One region of the Protofrankia sp. BMG5.30 genome, then DNA from elsewhere that is predicted to be linked to it. Evidence: predicted binding sites of a transcription regulator. Region 1 holds the regulator's gene; the other holds the start of a gene.
The links. The regulator LexA, encoded in region 1, represses DNA repair genes until DNA is damaged. The targets are predictions, from matches to a motif close to CGAACNNNNGTTCG.
Positions count from the first base shown of each region.

Region 2: the regulator LexA is predicted to act here: its motif matches at 2,934-2,947, upstream of ruvC (crossover junction endodeoxyribonuclease RuvC).

Region 1 covers NZ_MOME01000011.1:96,297-104,456, forward strand. The annotation lists gene BL254_RS07165 (amylo-alpha-1,6-glucosidase) at 23-1,429, shown strand; gene BL254_RS07170 (vitamin B12-dependent ribonucleotide reductase) at 1,464-4,373, opposite strand; gene nrdR (transcriptional regulator NrdR) at 4,442-4,903, opposite strand; gene BL254_RS07180 (LysM peptidoglycan-binding domain-containing protein) at 5,067-5,369, opposite strand; gene lexA (transcriptional repressor LexA) at 5,665-6,414, shown strand; gene miaA (tRNA (adenosine(37)-N6)-dimethylallyltransferase MiaA) at 6,432-7,346, shown strand; gene BL254_RS07195 (EAL domain-containing protein) at 7,412-8,160, shown strand, end outside.
Region 2 covers NZ_MOME01000022.1:50,838-57,826, forward strand. The annotation lists gene pdxS (pyridoxal 5'-phosphate synthase lyase subunit PdxS) at 1-15, shown strand, start outside; partial or broken gene pdxT (pyridoxal 5'-phosphate synthase glutaminase subunit PdxT) at 9-653, shown strand; gene BL254_RS13840 (YebC/PmpR family DNA-binding transcriptional regulator) at 755-1,510, shown strand; gene BL254_RS13845 (alpha/beta hydrolase) at 1,673-2,680, opposite strand; gene ruvC (crossover junction endodeoxyribonuclease RuvC) at 3,068-3,601, shown strand; gene ruvA (Holliday junction branch migration protein RuvA) at 3,598-4,404, shown strand; gene ruvB (Holliday junction branch migration DNA helicase RuvB) at 4,415-5,467, shown strand; gene yajC (preprotein translocase subunit YajC) at 5,639-6,196, shown strand; gene secD (protein translocase subunit SecD) at 6,544-6,989, shown strand, end outside.

The DNA of each region.
Region 1 (8,160 bases):
CCGGCCCCGGTACCCTCACACGATGTCATCGTCGGCTCTGCCGTCCGAGGTGCTCACCGAACTCCGAACGTCCGCGATCGAGGTACTGCGGGACAACGATCTGGGTGGGGCGACCCGACCGTCTCCGACGCTCTACCCGCACCAGTGGTTGTGGGACAGTTGCTTCATCGCCATCGGGCTACGGCACATCGACCCCGAACGGGCCAGCCGGGAAATCCTCTCGCTGCTGCACGGCCAGTGGCCCAACGGGATGATTCCGCACGTCATCTTCTCCGGCTCCGGCAGCTACCACGCCGGGCCCGACCGGTGGCGCTCCGATCTCGTCGACGGCGGCCCGGAGCATGTGCAGACGACCGGCGTCACCCAGCCGCCGATGATCGCTGAGGCCGTCGTCCGCGTCGGCGAGGTGTTCGACCCGGCCCGGCGCCGCGAGTTCTACCGGGCGATCTACCCGGGTCTGCTGCGCTACCACTGCTGGCTGTACCGCGAACGTGACCCCGACGACACCGGGCTGGTCACCCTGGTCCACTCGTGGGAGTCGGGGATGGACAACACCCCCGCCTGGATGGAGCTCACTCGCAGGGCAGCCCCCATCCCCCTGAAGCTCATCCGCCGGCTCAACGGGGACGGCGCGCTCGACGCCCTGCGGCGGGACAACAAGGAGGTCCCGTCCGACCAGCGGCTGTCCGCCACCGACCTGTTCACCCTCTACCACCTGGTCGGGGAGCTACGCGACGCCCGTTACGACTTCAGCCGGATCCGCGCCTCCCGCGTCCCGCTGGTACAGGACGTCGCCTTCAACGCGATTCTCGCCCGCGCGAACGACCACCTGCGCGACATCGCCGCCGACATCGGCGAACAGCTGCCCAACCAGCTGCTGCGCTCGGCCCGCCGGACCAGGGCAGCGTTGCCCACCCTGTTCGCCGACGGCATGTACTGGAGCCGGGACGCGCGTTCCGGCCGGCTGATCAGCAGACCCACGGTCGCCGGCTTCCTCGCCCTGTATGCCGGTGTCGTGCCCCCTGACAGCGTCGAGGACCTTGTCAGCCGGATGACCGCGCGGCGGTTCTGGCCGGCCCACGGCATCGCCAGCACCCCCACCGACGATCCCGACTTCCAGCCCCGCTGCTACTGGCAGGGCCCGGTCTGGGTGAACATGAACTGGCTGCTCGCCGACGGGCTCGACCGCGCCGGCCGCGGCGACCTCGCCGAACGGCTGCGCGCCGGCACGATCTCGATGATCGCGGGATCCGAGGGCCTGTACGAGTACTACTCGCCGTTCGACGGCACCGGGGTGGGCAGCAACCACTTCTCGTGGACGGCGGCCCTGCTCCTGGACCTGCTCGACGGCCGGAAAGCCGCTCACCACCTGCCGTCCGCCCGCACGGGCGCGGACGACGGAGAGCACCTGACCCGGCGCGGCGGCTGACCGGCCGCCGCGCCGGGTCAACCGGCCCGAGCGATCAGCTGCAGCCGCTGGTGGAACCGCACTGTTCGCACACGTAGCAACTGCCCGCGGGACGCATGGTGACCCCACAGGTGAAGCACAGTGGCGCGTCCACCACGTTCTGGGCCGACAGCGCCTCACCCGGTGGGACACTGCGCGGCATCGCGCCCCGCACCTCCAGCGTCGTGGGCAGGCCCACCTGGTGGGTGTGGACGGCCCCGGCATCAACCGCTGCCCCGGCCACGTCGGGCCCGGCCACCTCGGCCACCTCCGGGTCGGCTGTCTCGACCGCGTCCGCCGGGCCGGTTCCCCCGTGCTGGCCGGTGAGCTGGCGGGCCCGCTCCTGCGCGCTGAGGACGCCGAGCTCCGCGCGGGTCTGTTCGGGGAGGTAGTCCAGGGCGAGGCGGCGGAAGAGGTAGTCCATCACCGACTGGGCGATCCGCACGTCCGGGTCGTCGGTCATGCCGGCCGGCTCGAAGCGCATGTTGATGAACTTGCGGACGTAGGTCTCCAACGGGACGCCGTGCTGGAGCGCGATCGAGACCGCGATGGCGAACGCGTCCATCACGCCGGAGAGGGTCGAGCCCTGCTTCGACATCTTGATGAAGACCTCGCCGAGCCCGTCGTCGGGATACGACCCGGCGGTCAGGTACCCCTCGGCGCCACCCACGGTGAAGGAGACCGTCTGCGACTGGCGGATCTTCGGCAGCCGGCGCCGGACCGGGCGGTGCTCACCGGACGGCGCGGCAGCGGGCTGCGCGGCCGTCTGCTCGCCCGCGCCCCCGCTCGCGGACCGCTTCGCGCCGCGCAGGTCCGACAGCGGCTGGCCGACCTTGCAGTTGTCCCGGTAGATCGCCAGTGCCTTCAGGCCGAGCCGCCACCCTTCCAGGTAGATCTGCTCGACCTCCTCGACCGTGGCCGACGTGGGCATGTTGACGGTCTTGGAGATGGCGCCGGACAGGAACGGCTGGACCGCCGCCATCATCCGGATGTGCCCCATCGGGGTGATGGCCCGCTCCCCGATCGCGCAGTCGAAGACCTCGTAGTGCTCGCGGCGCAGGCCGGGAGCGTCGATGACGTGGCCGTGCTCGGCGATGTACTCGACGATCGCCTCGATGGTCTCCTCGGCGTAGCCGAGAGCGCGCAGCGCGGCGGGAACCGTCTGGTTGACGATCCGCATGCTGGAGCCGCCGACCATCTTCTTCATCTTCACCAGCGCGAGGTCGGGCTCGATGCCGGTGGTGTCGCAGTCCATCGCCAGGCCGATCGTGCCGGTCGGGGCGAGCAGGCTGACCTGGGCGTTGCGCCAGCCGTGCTTCTCCCCGACGCTCTGGGCACGCTCCCACTCGCGGGCGGCGACGGCGAGCACGCGGGCGTCGTCGGTCCCGACCGTGCGGACGGCGTCGGTGGCGGCGGCATGCTTGCGGATCACCCGGCGGTGGGCGTCGGTGTTGCGCGCGAAGCCGTCGTAGGCCCCGAGCGCCGCCGCGATCTCCGCCGAACGGCGGTAGGCCGTCGCGGTCATCAGCGACGTGATGGCCGCGCCCATGGCCCGGCCGCCCTCGGAGTCGTATGCGCGGCCGGTGGCCATCAGCAGCGCGCCGAGGTTGGCGTAGCCGATGCCGAGCTGGCGGAACATCCGGGACACCCGGGTGATCTCCGGTGTCGGGAAGTCCGCGAAGCATATCGAGATGTCCATCGCGGTGATGATCAGTTCAACGGCCGCCACGAACGCGTCGGCGTCGAAACTGAGGTCCTTGCGCAGAAACTTCATCAGGTTGAGCGACGCCAGGTTGCAGCTGGAGTTGTCCAGATGCACGTATTCGCTGCAGGGGTTGCTGGCGCTGATCCGACCGGACTCCGGGCAGGTGTGCCAGTCGTTGATCGTGTCGTCGTACTGGATCCCGGGGTCCGCGCAGTCCCAGGCCGCCTGGGCGATGGTGCGGAACAGCGACTGGGCCGAGATGGTCTCGACCGTGCGCCCGTCGAGCCTGGCCCGCAGGTTGAAGTCGGCGTCGTCGATGACGGCCCGCATGAACTCGTCCGTCACCCGGACGGAGTTGTTGGCGTTCTGATACTGCACCGAGACGATGTCACGGCCGCCGAGGTCCATGTCGAAGCCGGCGTCCCGCAACGCACGGATCTTGCTTTCCTCACGGGACTTGGTCTCGACAAAGTCAACGATGTCCGGATGATCAACATCGAGTACGACCATCTTCGCGGCCCGTCGGGTCGCGCCGCCCGACTTGATCGTGCCGGCCGAGGCGTCGGCCCCGCGCATGAAGCTCACCGGGCCCGAGGCGGTACCGCCCGAGGACAGCAGCTCCTTGGACGATCGGATACGCGACAGGTTCAGCCCGGCGCCCGACCCGCCCTTGAAGATCAGCCCCTCCTCCCGGTACCAGTTGAGGATCGACTCCATCGTGTCGTCGACCGAGAGGATGAAGCAGGCCGAGACCTGCTGCGGCGCGGACGTGCCGACGTTGAACCACACCGGGCTGTTGAAGCTGAACACCTGGTGCAGCAGCATCCAGGTCAGTTCGTGCTCGAAGATCTCGGCGTCCGCCGGCGAGGCGAAGTACCCGTGCTCGGTGCCGGCCGCGCCGTAGGCGCGCACGACCCGGTCGATGAGCTGACGCAGGGACCGCTCGCGGGCGGAGCTGCCGAGCGCGCCCCGGAAGTACTTGCTCGTGACGATGTTCGTGGCGTTCACCGACCAGAAGTCGGGGAACTCCACCCCGCGCTGCTCGAAGTTGACCGAGCCGTCGCGCCAGTTGGTCATGACGACGTCCCGCAGCTCCCAGGTGACCTCGTCATAAGGGTGGACACCCGGCGAGGTGTTGACGCGTCGCACCTTCAGGCCGGTGGCCCTGGGGGCGGCCTTGGTGGCGGTCTTGCTGGCTTTCGTGCCACGGTTGTCGGTCATGGCGCTCCTCGTCTGGCGTCGGTCGGATGGTGTTCCTCACCAGCTGTCTGTCGTGTCGGGGTGRGTGGCTACGACGGCGACCGGTCGGCCCGCCCGCGCAGATCGGCGATCYCCGCCTCGAAGTCCTCCAGCGACTCGAAGGACAGGTACACCGAGGCGAACCGCAGGTAGGCGACCTCGTCGAGCTCCCGCAGCGGTCCGAGGATCGTTCGGCCGATCTCGTCCGAGGRGACCTCGGCAGCCCCCGAGGCACGCAACGTGTCCTCGACCAGCTGGGCGAGCCGGGCCAGCGCGTCCGCCTGGACCGGTCGCCCCTGGCATGCCCGCCGCACGCCGGCGATCACCTTCCCGCGGCTGAACGGCTCGGTGACACCGCTGCGCTTGATGACCCGCAGTGACGCCTCTTCGATCGTCGTGAAACGACGGCCGCAGGACGGGCACGACCGGCGGCGACGGATCGCGGCGCCCTCCTCAGCCTCCCGACTGTCGACGACCTTGCTGTCGGGGTGTCGACAGAACGGACACCGCACGCACAACCCCCAAGATCTTGTCAACTCACAGCCATGCAACTACAAGATGTTGTGGTCAACACTAGGACCGGACACTACGACCTGGCAAGCTGGCCAGTGTGTGGAGCCTCCTGACAAATCCGTCACAGCGAACCCGTCATGACAGACCCGTCACGAGGACCTGTCACGGCAGGCGGAGCGTCTGGCCGGGGACGAGATCGGTCGTCTCCAGCCGATTGAGGCCGGCCAGACGGGCCACGGCCACCCGGGTGTCACCGTCGGGAGCCAGCCCGCGGGCGATGCCCCACAACGTCTCCCCGGACCGGACCACATGGACGCGCGCCGGCCGGTCGTCCCCGGTCGGCGCGGCCGACGACGTCACCCGGGCCACGGACAGCACCAGGCAGGACACCAGCATAACCAGGACAACCAGGACAACCCGGCCCCGCCCGGTCAGCCGCAACGGAGGCTCAGCCGACGCCCGCATCGTCCACCTCCCCAACTTCCACCAGCACGTACCACTTCCAACAACATGATCAAAGAACATCCGTTCGATCGAACGCCTGGTCGAGTTTMTACTGCACGGCCCCGACGGAATCGTCGTGACACGCTCGAACAGACGTTTGAGATATCCGGCCGCGACGGTTACGGTCGTAGCGATCAGATTCAGGTCAGATCCAGGTCAGATCCAGGTCGTGGCCGCYGCTCCGGTTCACGGCAAAACGTCGGATATGCCGGGAGCGTAAGTCTGCCATGACCGACAACGAAGGAGTACGGCAGGGATGACCACCGACGACAACCGCACCCGCCGTGGCCGGCCCCCCCGCGGCTCCGTGCGCGACCTGCCGGACGGGCCGGCGGACGCCGCGGGCCTGACCCCCCGCCAACGCAAGGTGCTTGAGGTGATCCGCGACGCTGTCGAGCGCCGAGGCTACCCGCCGAGCGTGCGGGAAATCGGCGATGCGGTGGGGCTCACGAGCACGTCCAGCGTCGCGCACCAGCTGAAGACGCTGGAGGAGAAGGGCTTCCTGCGCCGTGACCCGCACCGCCCCCGGGCCATGGAGGTCCTCTCCGCACAGGCACCGGTACGCCCCGTGGCACGCCAGGCCCCCGGCGTCGGTACACTCACGGCGGGTTCGTCGACGGACGGCCCCGCACAGGCGGRCTACGTGCCGGTCCTCGGCCGCATCGCCGCGGGTGGGCCGATCCTCGCCGAGCAGGCGGTCGAGGAGGTCTTCCCGCTCCCCCGCGAGATCGTGGGCGAGGGCACCCTGTTCACCCTGCGGGTCGTCGGGGACTCCATGGTCAACGCCGCGATCTGTGACGGCGACTGGGTGGTCGTCCGCCAGCAGCCGGTCGCGGACAACGGCGAGATCGTCGCCGCGATGATCGACGGCGAGGCGACGGTCAAGACACTGCGCCGTCGTGACGGCCACGTCTGGCTCGAGCCGCAGAATCCGGCCTATGCTGACATTCCGGGTGACAGCGCGACGATCCTCGGCCGGATCGTCGCGGTCCTTCGCCGGGTCTGATCCTCCCGGGAGGGAGCATGGGCACAGGTGTCGACCGGCACCGCACCGGTCGGGTCGTGGCTGTCGTGGGGCCGACAGCGGCCGGCAAGAGCGACCTGGCGATCGCGCTGGCCACCGAGCTGGACGGTGAGATCGTCAACGCCGACTCCATGCAGCTCTACCGCGGGATGAACATCGGTACCGCCAAGGTGCCGCCGGCGGAACGCGGCGGTGTCCCCCACCACCTGCTCGATGTCTGGGACGTCACCCGCGCCGCCGACGTGGCGTCCTACCAGGCGCTGGCCCGACAGGTCGTCGACGGTCTGCTGGCCGCCGGCCGCACGCCGGTGCTCGTGGGCGGCTCCGGGCTCTACGTCCGGGCCGTCCTCGACGACCTCGCCTTCCCCGGCACCGACCCGGCCGTGCGGGGGCGGCTGGAGCGAGAGCTGTCCGAGCGGGGCCCGGCCGCGCTGCACGCCGATCTCGCCGCGCGGGCACCGGCGGCGGCCGCCGCCATCCTGCCCGGCAACGGCCGCCGTATCGTGCGCGCGCTGGAGGTGGTGGAGCTCACCGGCAGCTTCACCGCCTCCCTGCCGGAACACCGCTCGGTCTACGACGCGGTCCAGATCGGCATCGACCATCCTCAACTCGACGCGAGGATCGCCGACCGGGTGGCCGGCATGTGGGCCGCCGGCATGATCGAGGAGGTCCACGCCCTCGTCAGCATGGGCCTGCGGGACGGCCCCACCGCCTCCCGGGCGCTGGGCTACGCCCAGGTTCTCGCCTGGCTCGACGGCGCGCTCGATTCGGCCGAGTCGGCCCGGCTCGCGACAATTGCCGCGACGCGCCGACTGGCACGTAGACAAAGGTCGTGGTTTCGGRGCGATCCTCGCATAATTTGGCTMGACCGTCCCGACGTCGAGCAGGTGGCGGGCATGGTCAACCCGGCCTGAACGTGCGGCGGGTCCGTGGCCCGTTCTTCCCGTCGTCTGGAGACACCCGTCGTCTGGAGACATGTGTGACCGCGATCGAGTTGAACCTCGTCCCGGCCCTGTGTGCCGCGTTCGACGACGGGTCGTTACAACTGCACTACCAGCCCGAGGTCGACCTGCGCACCGGGTCGGTTCCCGGGATGGAGGCCTTCCTGCGCTGGCACCATCCCGACCGGGGGCTGATGAACCCGTCGCAGTTCATGCCGGCCGCCGCGGCCGCGGGCCTGTCCGACCAGGTCGGCCGCTGGGTGTTACGCACCGCCGTGGCCGAGGCCCGGACATGGCACGAAATGGCCGCGGGAACCGCGATCCGCCCACCCCGGCTGTGGGTCAACGTGACCGCCGACCAGCTGACCCGGCCCGGTTTCGCGATCGAGGTGGAACAGCTCATGCACGGACGTGCGCTGCCACCGGGAGCGCTCGGGCTGGAGTTCACCGAGCAGACCCTCGGCCTCGCGCGGGTCGGGGTGCCCCGGCTGCTGGCCCGGCTGCGTTCGTTCGGACCAGCGATCGGCGTCGACGGTTTCGGCACCTGGTACGCGTCGCTGTCCACCCTCGACGTCCTGCCGCTGGACATGGTGAAGATCGACGGCCGCTTCCTCCACGCGATGCAGCGGGACCTGGAGGGCGAGGCGGTCCTGGCCTCGATCATCACGCTGGCCCACCGGCGGCAGATGGTCGTGACCGCCGAGGGCGTCGACAGCGTGGTCATGGCGTCCCGGCTGGCGGCGATGCACTGTGACCGGGGAGCCGGCCGCCTGTTCTGCCCGCCCGT
Region 2 (6,989 bases), on a different contig from region 1:
GACCGCGGATGGTGAGCGGCCCCTGGACGCCTCCGGCACAGGCGAGGACCGGCGCGGCGCGGCTGGGCGTGCTGGCTCTGCAGGGTGACGTCCGCGAGCATTCCCGGGCGCTGGCCGCGCTCGGCGTCCAGGTTGTCGAGGTGCGCCGGCCGTCCGATCTGGGCGCCCTCGACGGGCTGGTGCTGCCCGGCGGCGAGTCCACCACGATCGGCCGGCTGCTGCGGGTGTTCGAGCTGCTGGAGCCGCTGCGGGACGCGATCGCGGCCGGGCTGCCGGTGTTCGGGTCGTGCGCGGGCATGATCCTGCTGGCCAGGGACGTCCTGGACGGCAGGCCCGGCCAGCCGCTGCTGGGCGGGCTGGACGTGGTTGTGCGGCGCAACGCGTTCGGCCGCCAGGTCGACTCGTTCGAGGCGGAGATCGACATCACCGGTGTCGCCGGCGGCCCGGTCCGGGCGGTCTTCATCCGGGCACCCTGGGTGGAGAAGATCGGGGACGAGGTCGAGGTGCTCGGTAGGGTCGGTGACAGGATTGTCGCGGTCCGCCAGGCGGGCGTACTGGCGACCGCGTTCCATCCGGAGCTCACCGGCGACGGGCGGATACACGAACTGTTCGTCGGCATGGTGGAGGATGCGCGAGGCATGCGGGCCGTACGGGGCACACAGGGTGTGCAGGGCGTACGGGGCATATCGGCACAGGGTGTATCCATGCAGGGCACAGGTGGCAGACAGGAGCGGGGACAGGTGAGGGGCACGGCATGAGCGGTCACTCCAAGTGGGCGACCACCAAGCACAAGAAGGCCGTCATCGACGCGCGCCGCGGCAAGCTGTTCGCGAAGCTGATCAAGACGGTCGAGGTGGCGGCCAAGACCGGTGGCGGGGACCCGGCCGGGAACCCGACGCTCGCGGACGCCATTGCCAAGGCGAAGTCGCAGTCGGTACCGAACGACAACATCGACCGCGCCGTGAAGCGGGGGTCGGGCGAGCTCGCCGGCGGGGCCAGCTATGAGGAGATCACCTACGAGGCGTACGCGCCGAACGGGGTGGCCGTGCTGGTCGAGTGCCTGACCGACAACCGCAACCGGGCCGCCTCGGACGTCCGGGTGGCCATCACCCGCAACGGCGGCAGCGTCGCCGATCCAGGGTCGGTGTCCTACCTGTTCAACCGCAAGGGCGTCGTCCTCGTCACGAAGACCCCCGAGCTCGGTGAGGACGACGTCCTGACCGCGGTGCTCGACGCCGGCGCGGAGGAGGTCAACGACCTCGGCGACGCGTTCGAGGTCGTCTCGGAGGCCACGGACCTCAACGCGGTGCGCGTCGCGGCCACCGACGCGGGGCTCACGGTGGCCTCGGCGGACCTGTCCTGGCTGCCCAGCGTCAGCGTGCCGTTGGACGAGGAGGCCGCCCGCAAGGTCCTCAAGCTCGTCGAGGCACTCGAGGATCTCGACGACGTCCAGAACGTCTGGTTCAACGCCGACATCTCCGACGAGATCATGGAGCTGGTCTCGGCCTGACCGGCTCCTGACCGGCTCCCTGGCGCCGTCGGCGTTACCGTGACTTCTGGTGCCGCCGTACGGACCGGTGTTGTTCGCGTGGTGGGTATGTGCCCCGTTTCGAGGCGTGTGTCGTTCTGAGGCGTTCGTCGTTTCGGGACGGGGGTCAGCTCGGGACGGGGGTCAGCCCGTGTTCCGGTCGCGGATGCACTCCTCGGCGAAGGACAGCGCCCGCAGGTGGTAGGAGCGGGCCGCCCACCCCAGGCTGATGTTGTGGCCCGCGCCGCGCTGCCGGACCAGCTCGAAGCGCGGCGCGGCGCTGAAAGCGGCCCGCAGTTCGGTCTCCGTCGCCTCGTCAAGGTGCCACCAGGACTCGTGGTCGGCAAGCGTCCAACGGACCGGCACCCGCACCCGCGGACCCAGCAGGGGCAGCTTCTGCGGCCACTTCGCGGCATCGGATGCCTCGCCGGCCGGCACGCCGGCTGTCGGTACCGTCCCCAGGACGAACGTGCCGGGCGGGTACAGGGACTCCGGCCCCCAGAACAGCTTGCGGGCCGCGAGGGCATGCTCCCGGTGGATCTCGGCGACGCTGCTGTCAGCGGGGATCCGCGGCGGCCACAGACCGTCACGGTACCGGGCTCCCACCCCGGAGACGTCGAGACCGAGCAGGCGCTCGCCGCGTTCGTCCGCGGCGAGCGACACCGACAGCATCGTGCCGAACGAGTGGCCGATCAGGAACAGGCCCGCCCCCGCGGCGTGGGATGCCGTGAACGTCTCCAGCGCCCGCCAGGTGGCGGCGGTCTGCGCGGCCAGCGTCTGGTGGGTGGCCTTCAGCCCCGCCGACGCGCCGTAGCCGGGCCGGTCCAGCGCCAGCACACTGAACCCGAGGGCCGTGCCGAGGGTCAGTAGGGACAGGTCCGGATGCGCCCGGCCGTGGAAGTAGGACGCGCGCAGCCCCCCACCGGGCAGGCCGACGATGACGGCCCGCGGCGGGCCGTCAGGCTCGGCCAGCAGCCCGGACAGCTCCACGTCACCGGCATCGAGGCGGACGTGGCGCGTCTGGTCCGACCGGCGCGCACGCGGCACCTGTCCGTCGCCGTGTTCGGCCGCCGGCCCGGCGGTCAGCCCGGTCGGCCTGGTCGGCTCGGTCAGCCCGACCGGCTCGGTGCCGGCGGCGGCATCGGAGCCCATTGCGGACCTCATTTCCCACATTCCCGGCGCTTTTCGGTGGCATCTCCCGCTTGTCCGGCGGGGCACCGGCGATCTTCGCGGGGCATTGCCGGTCATCTCACCATATGCTGATCTGTGCCCGGCCGACGGCCGCGGGTGGCGTTGCGGACAGCCAGTTGACGCCGGCCGCCAGCGGTGGGTGTCTGCCGGGCTGCTGCCCGGCCGGCCGGCGATGTTTGCCGGGCCGGCGCCCGGGTAGGCGTGTCGCTGCACTCGAACAGGCGTTCAGACGTGCCACAATCGTGGCGAACCGCCGGTGGCCGGCGGTCCCGGGTAATCCGGCGGTCGCGATGTCCGACGGACGGTCGGGACGACAGTCGACGAGCTAGCTGGTCGTGGAGGGTGCCGGTGCTGGTGCTGGGGGTCGATCCGGGGCTTACCCGCTGCGGTCTCGGGGTTGTCGACGGCGGGCCGGGTCAGCAGACGTCGCTGGTCGAGGTCGGCGTGCTGCGTACGCCCGCCGCCGATGACGTCTCCGCCCGGCTGTGGGCACTCGAACGCGGCTTCGGTGAGTGGCTGGACCGTCACCACCCCGACGCGGTCGCGGTCGAGCGGGTGTTCAGCCAGGCCAACGTCCGGACGGTCATGGGTACCGCGCAGGCCGGGGCGGTGGCGATCGTCAGCGCGGCCCGCCGTGGCCTGCCGGTCGCGCTGTACACCCCCAGCGAGGTGAAGGCCTCGGTCAGCGGAAGCGGCCGGGCGGACAAGGCCCAGGTCACCTTCATGGTCAGCCGTCTGCTGGGGCTGTCCGACCCGCCACGCCCGGCCGACGCCGCCGACGCCCTGGCCCTTGCGCTGTGCCACCTGTCGCGAGGGCCGGCGCTCGCCCGGATGCGGGCCGCCAGGCAGGCTGCCGCGGCCGCCGGCAGGAGCCTCAGGTGATCGCGTCCGTGGCCGGGACGGTTGCCGCCCTGTCGCCCGATGCCGCCGTGGTCGAGGTGGGCGGGGTCGGGCTGCTCGTCCAGTGCACCCCCGCGACCCTGGCCGGGCTGCGGGTCGGGCAGCAGACACGGCTGGTCACCACGCTGGTCGTCCGGGAGACCGAGCTGACTCTCTACGGTTTCGCCGACGCCGACGAGCGCGACGTCTTCGAAACCCTGCAGAGCGCCTCCGGGGTCGGCCCCCGGCTCGCCCAGGCCGTGCTCGGCGTCCACAGTCCGGACAGCGTGCGCCGCGCGGTCGCGGCGGAGGATCTCGCGGCTCTGACGAAGGTGCCCGGCATCGGTCGCAAGGGCGCGCAGCGCATCGTCCTCGACCTCAGGGACAGGCTCGGCCCGCCCGTACCGGCGCCGGCCGCGGGGGATGGCGGTGTGGGTGTGGGCGGGGCCGGCGGTGACGGTGCCGCGCCGGCCGCGGGCACGGGTGTCACCGCCGGCGAGCAGGTCCGCCTCGCGCTGCTCGGGCTCGGCTACACCGCGCGGGAGGCCGACGACGCGCTGGCCGCCGCGCTGGCCGATTCCCTGTCCGATCCCCTGGCCACCACCGGGGCGGATGCCCTGGCCACGGTCCCGGCCGGCAACGGCCACGGCGATGCCGGGCCGGGCAGCCGCGCGGGCCGTGACGGCCCCGGTGACCCACGGGCCAACGGCGCCGGCACCGGCCGGGCGGGCAGCGGCCGTGCCGAGACACCGGATCCCGTAGGCGTGCTGCTGCGTCGGGCGCTGGCCGCCCTGCGGCCTCGGTAAGGGCGGCTGGATGGACGTCGAGGGTCTGGTCTCGCCGGTGGCCGAACCGCAGGAGCGTGCCTTTGAGGCGGGCCTGCGGCCGGGGACGCTAGCGGAGTTCATCGGCCAGCAGAAGGTCCGCGAACAGCTTATGATCATGCTTGAGGGGGCGCGGGCCCGGGCGCGTCCGCCCGACCACGTCCTGCTGTCCGGGCCGCCGGGGCTCGGCAAGACCAGCCTGGCCATGATCATTGCTCGGGAGATGGCGGTCCCGCTGCGGATGACCAGCGGGCCGGCGGTCGAACGGGCGGGGGATCTCGTGGCGATCCTCACCGCGCTGGCCCCGGGCGAGGTGCTCTTCCTCGACGAGATCCACCGCATCGCGCGCCCGGCCGAGGAGCTGCTCTACGCCGCGATGGAGGACTTCCGGGTCGACGTCGTGCTGGGCAAGGGCCCCGGCGCCACCGCGATCCCGCTGGACATCGCCCCGTTCACCCTCGTCGGCGCGACCACCCGCTCCGGTCTGCTCACCGGGCCGCTGCGCGACCGGTTCGGTTTCACCGCCCACATGGACTTCTACGACACCGACGAGCTGATCGATGTGCTGGTCCGGTCAGCGGCGCTGCTCGGTGTGCACATCACCGGCGACGGCGCGGCAGAGGTCGCCGGCAGGTCACGCGGAACCCCCCGGATCGCCAACCGACTGCTGCGACGGGTGCGTGACTACGCCGAGGTGCGGGCGGACGGAGTCGTCACCCGTGAGGTCGCCCAGGCCGCCCTGCGCGTCTACGACGTGGACGCACTCGGTCTGGACAGGCTGGACCGGGCGGTGCTGGAGGCGCTGGTACGCCGCTTCAACGGCGGCCCGGTGGGTCTGGCGACCCTGGCGGTGGCGGTGGGGGAGGAGCCGGACACGGTCGAGGAGGTGGCCGAGCCGTTCCTGGTCCGGGCCGGTCTGCTCGCCCGGACCCCCCGGGGGCGCATCGCGACCCCGGCCGCCTTCACCCACCTCGGCCTCGACCCGGTCGAGGGCCTGCTGGGCCGTTCCCAGGTTCCGCTTCCCCTCATCGACAGCGACGACTGAGCCCCTGGCCGACGGCGGCTGAGAGCGGCGGCTGCCCGCCGGTTCTCCCGGCGCCGCGGCTCCTTCGCCGCTCTTCGTCGGCGTCGGCTGGGCGCGCTCCGGCGGGGCCTGGCGCCGGCAGCCCCGCGGCCGGTACGTACCATCGGCCGCACAACATGGGAGGACGTGGACGTGCAGGTGATCGTGGTCGCACAGGATGTGGCCCAGAACGGCGGCGGCGGTGGGTTCGGCGGGTTGTTTCCCCTGATCCTGCTGCTGGCGCTCGTCGTTTTCTTTGTCGTCAGCCAGCGGCGTCGGCAGCGGACCCAGCAGCAGGTCCTGACCTCGCTCGCGCCGGGGGCGCTGGTCGTGACCACCGCGGGGCTGTACGCCACGGTGGTCGAGGTCGAGGGCAGTGACGTGCTGTTGGAGGTGGCACCGGACGTGGTCTGCCGGTTCACCCGTTCCGCGGTCGTGCGGGTCGTCTCCCCGGTGGGGGAGGACGGGGCACACCACGACGATCATGATATTGATCATGACGGTGGCTCTGACGGTGGCCATGACGGCGACGAGGAAGACGGCCACCGGGACGAGGACGCCGGGGCGGCTGACGACCACGGCACGGGCCGGGGGCCCGTCGACACGACCAAGAAGGTCGACACGACCGGCGGCGGGGAGACAACCGGTGGCCAGCGGCGGCCGGACGCCAGCGGTTCCGAGGATCCCGGGGAAGGGACGCCAGGGCGGTAAACGGCAGGCCGACCGGCACCGGCCCCCACTGGAGCCGGTCGGCGTCCGCTTCGACGAACATGCGGATATCGGCGTTACAAATGTGGTATCGGAACGCCTCCGGCATGACAGTCGTTCCGATACCTTGGGCCGATACCTTGGGTGCGGTCGGCATCCGGCCGTGGGCGTGGTCGGCGCCGTCCCACCGTGACGGCAGGTCCACACTGTGACGATCAGTCTCAGTCCACGCCGGTTCCACCGGTCGTGGCCGGATCGGCCGTCCACCGGGCAGGTCCAGTGGGCATGTCCAGCAGGAAGTCCAGCAGGAAGTGGTATGAGCGCGACGGCGCGTGACGAAGGGATATCCGTTGGCACGAGGGTCAGGGCGACGGCGTAAGGCCTTGAGCCCCGCCTGGTCCCGGATCGGGCTCCTCTTCGGCATCGTGGTGTTGCTCTACGGCTCCATGGCGCTGACGTCCACGTGGACGCCGAAGCTGGGCCTGGACCTCCAGGGCGGGACGAGCGTGATCCTCACGCCCCGGTCGACCGAGCCCGGTAAGGGCGTCGACGGTGGCGCGGTCAACAAGGCCGTCGACATCATCCGGGAGCGGGTCAACGGGCTCGGGGTCGCCGAGGCCGAGGTCAAACGCAACAACACCCAGATCGAGATCTCGGTTCCCGGCCGCGGCCGCAACGATGTCGTCGAACTGGTCGGGCAGACCGCCGAACTGCGCTTCCGAGAGGTCTACACCTCCGGGGCCGCCGTACCGGCCGCTCCGGCCACTCCGACGGCCACCCCGACGGTTCCGGTGCC